DNA from 2 places in the Aestuarium sp. genome. Region 2 is predicted to be linked to the other one. Evidence: riboswitches for the same ligand, from Rfam matches in the RefSeq annotation. Region 2 holds a riboswitch; the other holds the start of a gene.
What was found. Region 2 has a riboswitch for cobalamin ahead of AC1QQ2_RS10805 (CbtB domain-containing protein). Riboswitches for the same ligand answer to the same signal wherever they lie in the genome.
Positions count from the first base shown of each region.

Region 1: another riboswitch for cobalamin. It lies ahead of AC1QQ2_RS13210 (ABC transporter substrate-binding protein); the one in region 2 lies ahead of AC1QQ2_RS10805 (CbtB domain-containing protein).

Region 1 covers NZ_JALRGW010000037.1:3,179-6,585, reverse strand. Annotated here, with positions in the region: gene AC1QQ2_RS13215 (DNA/RNA non-specific endonuclease) at 1-929, shown strand, start outside; cobalamin riboswitch at 965-1,159, shown strand; gene AC1QQ2_RS13210 (ABC transporter substrate-binding protein) at 1,274-2,284, shown strand; gene AC1QQ2_RS13205 (FecCD family ABC transporter permease) at 2,281-3,285, shown strand; gene AC1QQ2_RS13200 (ABC transporter ATP-binding protein) at 3,282-3,407, shown strand, end outside.
Region 2 covers NZ_JALRGW010000021.1:15,664-19,070, reverse strand. Annotated here, with positions in the region: gene cobW (cobalamin biosynthesis protein CobW) at 1-894, opposite strand, end outside; gene AC1QQ2_RS10815 (DUF1636 family protein) at 908-1,276, shown strand; gene AC1QQ2_RS10810 (CbtA family protein) at 1,273-1,947, opposite strand; gene AC1QQ2_RS10805 (CbtB domain-containing protein) at 1,966-2,133, opposite strand; cobalamin riboswitch at 2,167-2,384, opposite strand; gene smc (chromosome segregation protein SMC) at 2,586-3,407, shown strand, end outside.

The DNA of each region.
Region 1 (3,407 bases), on a different contig from region 2:
TGCCCCCACGCGCCACCAAAATCGACCTTTCGCACCGCCCCCGGCTCGCCGACCTGCGCCCGTTGCTCGCGGCCGGCCCCAGCCTCATGGAGGCCAGGGCGGCGACTGCGCGTGTCACCGCGGCCAAGGACCTGCAGGACCGGCGCGGCTACGCTGAAGCGTTTCTCGACCGCTTCGTGGTGCCATGGCCCACGGTGGATGAAGCCCTGCTGGCTGACGTACAGCCGCTGCGCCTGGACTACACGCATTTCTCAGTGACCATGTCGCGCTCGAGGCGACTGGCACTCTACGTGGGCGCCAATATCGATGGCGCACAGCATGTGGATATCATCCGCAGCAACGACGCCTGGGCCTACGACGGCCGCCTGCCCATCAGCGCACAGGTGGGTGATGCGCTCTACACCGACAATGGCCTGGACCGCGGTCATCTGGTGCGCCGACAGGACCCCAACTGGGGTGACGCGGCCAACACCGCCAATGCCGACACCTTCCACTTCACCAACTGCTCACCGCAGATGAGCGGGTTCAACCAGAAGACCTGGCTGGAACTCGAGGACTACATTCTCGATAACACACAACGCTGGAAAGCCCGGGCCACGGTGTTTACCGGCCCGGTGTTGGCGGACGACGACCGCGTCTACCGGGGCGTTAAAATCCCCAAAGCGTTCTGGAAAGTGGTCGCCTACCTCAGCGACGACGGCAAGCCCTGCGCCAGCGCCTACATGATCGACCAAAACCGCGAGCTGGGTCAGCTCGACCTCATGTTCGGCCAGCTCAGAACCTACCAGCGCAGCGTGATTCAGATCGAACGCTTGACCGGTATCCGCTTCGCCAACCTGGCCGACTACGATGGTTTCAGCAATGAAGAGCGCGCCACGGGGACGCGAATTGAAGCGCTGATCCAGGGCCCTGAAGATATTCGTCTGTAACCAGGCGACCTAAGGCTATATCGCCCCGCCGTGATCGACTACCATACCGCGCCGGTTCCCAAACGGGACTAATAGGGAATCCGAAGCGCGGTACACCGCGCCAATCGGAACTGCCCCCGCAACTGTAGATGCCGAGCCCGCTCCCCCACTGCCACTGGACCCCGTCCGGGAAGGCTGGAGCGTGGCGACGACGCATCAGTCAGGAGACCTGCCGGCCCAGCAAAATCACTAACCGGCGGGGTGTCCGGGAAGGACATCCTTGCCTGCCTCACCCGCAGCGGTCGAGGGCGTGTTTCCGAACCGTACACCCCCTGTTCCAGGTACGGCTCCAAGGAGATTGCCCAATGCTGCCACGCGTTACCGCCCTGCTCACCGGCCTGGGCCTGTGTGCCCTGGCCCAAGCGGCCCCCACTCAGTACCCGCTGACAGTGGAGAACTGCGGCAGCAGCCTGACCTTCGCGCAAGCGCCCGCCCGCGCCGTGACCATCGGCCAGGCCGCCACCGAAATGCTCTATGCCCTCGGCGTGGGCGATAAAGTGGTCGGCACGTCGCTGTGGTTCAACAACGTGCTGCCACAGTTCAAGGCGCTGAACGACGGCATCGAACGCCTGGCCAATAACGAACCGAGCTTCGAGTCGGTGATCGCCAAGCGCCCGCAACTGGTGGCGGCCGAGCTGGAATGGGTGGTCGGCCCGCAAGGCGTGGTGGGCACCCGCGAGCAGTTTCATGAGTTGAAGATCCCCACCTACCTGCTGCCCTCCGACTGCGAAGCCAAGAACAACCGGGAGGGCGCCGACGGCACGCGGCTGGAGCCGTTCCGCATCGACACGATCTACAAGGGCATCCGCCAGTTGGCGGAGATTTTCGACGTGCAGGATCGCGGCCAGCAACTCAACGATGAACTCAAGGCGCGCCTGGCCAAGTCCGTCGCCACCGTGCAAGCCAAGGGGCTCAAGCAGGCCAGTGCGCTGGTGTGGTTTTCCAGCGCCGAGATGGCCAGCGATCCCTACGTGGCCGGTCACAAGGGTGTCCCCGAGTTCATGCTGCAAACGCTCGGCCTGCGCAACGTGGTGCAGTCTGATGAGGAATGGCCCGCCGTCGGCTGGGAAACCATCGCCAAGGCCAACCCCACCGTGCTGGTGATCGCCCGCATGGACCGCCGCCGCTACCCGGCCGACGATCATGCACAGAAGCTCGCCTTCCTGCGCAGCGACCCGGTGACGCGCAACATGGACGCGGTGAAACACAACCGCATCATCATCCTCGACGCCATGGCCCTGCAGGCCAGCGTGCGGACCTTCGAGGGTCTTGAACAACTGGCTGCGGCCATCGACGGCTACGACCTGCCGAGATGATACGAACCCTACTCGCCCTGGCATTGCTACTGATCGCCGTGCTCGCCGGCGTGGCCATCGGCGAAACCGCCATCGCGCCGCAGGTGGTGTTGCAGGTACTCGCCAACAAACTGTGGGCGGCCGGCTACGTACTGGACCCGATCGATGAAGGCGTGGTGTGGAACTACCGCCTGACCCGCGCCCTGGTCGCCGCCGCATGCGGGGCCGGGCTGGCCACCTGCGGGGTGATTTTGCAGTCGTTGTTGCGCAACCCCCTGGCCGATCCTTACCTGCTGGGCATCAGCGCCGGCGCTTCGACCGGCGCAGTCCTGGTGGTGCTGATGGGCGTCGGCGGCGGCTTGGTTTCGCTGTCGGTCGGTGCGTTCGGCGGGGCGATGGCGGCGTTTGCGCTGGTGGTATTGCTCGCACGGGCCAGCGGTTCGTCCAGCGGCACCGGGCAGATCATCCTCGCAGGCATTGCCGGCTCGCAGTTGTTCAATGCGCTCACCGCGTTCCTGATCACCAAGTCGGCCAGCTCCGAACAGGCGCGCGGCATTCTGTTCTGGCTGCTGGGCAACCTCAGCGGCGTGCGTTGGCCGTCGGTGTGGCTGGCGGTGCCGGTGGCGGTCGCCGGGTTGGCGGTGTGCCTGTGGCATCGTCGGGCGCTGGATGCGTTCACCTTCGGGCGCGACTCGGCGGCCTCCCTCGGCATCCCGGTACGCCGCGTGCAATGGGTGCTGGTGGGCTGCGCGGCATTGGTCACGGCGGTGATGGTGTCGATTGTCGGCTCCATTGGTTTTGTCGGGCTGGTGATTCCCCATGCCGCGCGCCTGCTGCTCGGCACCGGGCACTCGCGCCTGTTGCCGGCCAGCGCATTGGGCGGCGCGCTGTTTTTGATTGCAGCGGATGTACTGTCGCGCACCTTGATCAAGGGCCAGGTGATTCCGGTGGGCGTGGTCACTGCGCTGGTCGGCGCGCCGGTGTTTGCACTGATTCTGATCGGCCGGAGAAACCCTCGATGAGTGCGCCGGTATTGAGCTGCAGCGGGCTGGGCTTCAAGGTGCGGGAAGCCGAGTTGCTGCGGGATATCCACCTGGAGGTGGCGCCCGGCGAAACCCTCGGGATCGTCGGCCCGAACGGCTCG
Region 2 (3,407 bases):
GATGTCGTGCGCTTTGATCACGTCCACGACCTGTGCCGCAAAGGCCTTTGCGTCGGTCACTTCTGGCAGGGTGACAACGAAGGATTCGAACTCGTCATGGCCGTGCTCATGTTCGTGGTCGTGATCATCATGGTCGTCATCGTGATCGTCGTCATCATGGTGGTGATGATGGTGGTGAATTTCATGACGCGCTTCGAGGTCGGATTCAGCGCCGATCCCCTGACCGAGCAAAATATCGACGGGGAGTGCACCCATAGTCGCTTTGACAACTTGAACACCATCGCGGCTCTCTGACTTGAGCTGAGCGGTGAGCGCATCAACCTCTTCTGCGGACAAAAGATCGGTCTTATTCACAACGATCATGTCAGCGCAGGCGATCTGGTCTTCGAAGAGTTCAGACAGCGGTGTTTCGTGATCGAGGTTTTCGTCCAATTTGCGCTGGGCATCGACAGCTTCGACACTGTGCGCAAAACGACCTTCAGTGACGGCCTTGCCGTCGACTACGGTTACAACGCCGTCCACAGTCACTTTGGTCGAGATGCCGGGCCAGTTGAACGCACGTACCAAGGGCTGGGGCAGGGCGAGGCCAGAGGTTTCGATCACGATGTGGTCGGGTTTGTTGTCCCGTTCCAGCAGTTTTTCCATGGTCGGAATAAAATCATCGGCAACGGTGCAGCAAATGCAACCGTTCGACAGCTCCATGATGTCGTCTTCGGTGCAGGTTTCTTCGCCGCAGCCTTTGAGGATGTCACCGTCAACGCCCAAATCACCGAATTCGTTGATGATGAGAGCAATACGTTTGCCCTTGGCATTTTGCAGGATGTGGCGGATCAACGTGGTCTTACCAGCACCTAGAAAGCCGGTGACGACGGTTGCGGGAATCTTGGCAGGCATGGCGGGCTCCGTTATGGGTCGCGTATATTTGGCCCGAATGGGCGGGAAAGGAAAGGCGATGGCGGATCGCATCACCATTTGTGAAAGTTGCCAATCCGGCGGTGCGTCCAAAGGGGCCGCGTTGGCGGATCAGCTGCGGTCTATGGTGCAGGCCGAGGTCGCAACAACAGACTGCATGATCGTCTGTGGCAAACCTGTCACCGTTTCATTTCGTTCAACGGGTAAGGCCGCGTATCTGTTCTCTGGCGTTGATCCTGACTCGCAGGCCGAAGAGATCGCAGAGTTCGCCCGACTTTATGCAGAGGCCGAGGATGGCATCGTGAATGATGTCAGGTCCATCGGCCAACTGCGGTTCTGTTTGATCGGACGTATTCCCGCCTAATCGCGTTCCCAGAGGGCGCCCGCGAAATAGCCGAGCGATAGCCAAGCGATTGCTGCGACCCCGAGGCTGCGGGCAACAAACAGTGACCCGAGTTCAGGCGGCGCATAGCCATAGTAGGTATCCAAGTGCGGCGCGCCGATGAGATGGGGCAGCGCGATCAGGATAACTGCGAGGGCATAGTGGGCATTCATCTTCCCAAACGCGAAAAGACCGAGACCCGTCGCCGTTGCAGCAACCGTGGCAAGCCACCAGTATTGACGAATATCCAAATCTGCGCTCGCTGTGCCAGGGAGCTCAGGCGGTAGGCCAAACGCTGGCGCAAGGTTCATTGCGAAAAATCCGCAAAGCCCCCAAACCAATCCAGCGCGAGCAGAAATTTTCACGCCCCGCTTTGATACGATTGCGAACAGCGCGACCATAATAAAGGCGAGGCCCGTATATGTCACAAGGTTGCTTGCGAAGGTCGAAAAGTGCCGTGGCAACTCTGCCCAGACATCTGGACGGCCGGCAGGCGACATGGGGCCGAGGTCAGTAAAGTGAACCCGATCACCAAATTCATAAAGTTCACCTTCCATCATCACAGGGACGACAAAGGTAAATTGTAGAAGGGCTGCGAGAGCCCCCGCAGCCAGACCAGCGAACAACGCGCTGGTTAAAATCTTTTTGCTCATTGGATCAGCAGCGCTGCCTTAGTGGCAGGGGAAGCCGATCGAGTGACGCGAGTCGTGCGTCAGATCGTGCGCGGTAGCCGAGTGGCTCAGGCCAGCTGCGAAAACGAGGCCGAGGCCGAGGATTGCAGCAGCAGCGATGGACATCACTTCAGAGTTGATGCGCGCGATAGCGAAAACTTTGGTCATATTTCTTCTCCTGTTCCGTCACACCCGACGGATGGTTTCTAACTTTGCTCGGTCGGTCTCCTGGCTCGCGGGTCGCTGCGTTTCCCCTACCTTCCCGGTTTCCCAGTGGTTTTTAGGGGCACGCTCGCCGCATACAGTCGCGGGGGCGGCTGCGGAATTGGCCCTCCGGATGGGATCCGGCCTTACCGCATTCCCGGTTATCCTCTGACGCTTTGCGTACGTGGTGAGGCACCGAACATCTCTTTGTGCGATTTTGAAGGCCCCCTCGTCAAGGCGGATTCGCGACATGTTGGATGGTCCAAACGTCGCGATCTCAAGTGGTATAGGCCTGTGAGCTTTCGATATTTTGTGGATAACTCGCCCAAATCCGCCACATGCTGGGTGGTTTCGTTGACTCTAGAGGGCAAGGGTCGCCAAACTACGAAACGTTCAGAATCATATGAGTTTTCCGCGTGAAGTTTACCAAGCTGCGTCTCAATGGCTTTAAGAGCTTTGTTGATCCGACCGATCTTATCATTGCGGACGGTCTAACAGGCGTTGTTGGGCCGAACGGTTGCGGTAAATCTAACCTGCTTGAGGCCTTGCGTTGGGTTATGGGTGAAAACCGTCCGACCGCCATGCGGGGCGGCGGGATGGAAGACGTGATTTTCGCGGGGGCTGCGACGCGGCCCGCTCGAAACTTTGCCGAAGTGTCGCTGGTGATCGATAACGCAGAGCGGTTGGCGCCAGCGGCGTTTAATGATGCGGATAACCTAGAGATTGTTCGTCGGATTACCCGCGATATCGGCTCTGCCTATAAGGTCGGCACCAAAGACGTTCGCGCTCGCGATGTGCAGATGCTTTTTGCAGACGCGTCGACGGGGGCTCATTCCCCTGCCTTGGTTCGCCAAGGGCAGATTTCAGAACTGATCAACGCGAAACCCAAGGCACGCCGTCGTATCCTCGAAGAAGCGGCAGGCATTTCTGGGCTTTATCAACGTCGCCACGAGGCCGAGTTAAAGCTGAAGGCCGCAGAGGCGAACCTCGAACGCGTTGATGATGTGATTGAGCAATTGTCGAACCAGTTACAGCAATTGGCGCGTCAGGCACGTCAGGCGGCGCGCTACCGTGAAATCGGTGAGAAGCTACGTCAGTCCGAAGGCATGTTGCTCTATCGCCGCTGGAAGGAAGCCGAAGAAGCTCGCATGAAAGCGGTGGAGGTTTTGCGAGAGCGGACCGTTGAGGCGTCTCAGGCCGAAGGGAACGCGCGTTCTGCAGGGAAATTGCGCACAGAA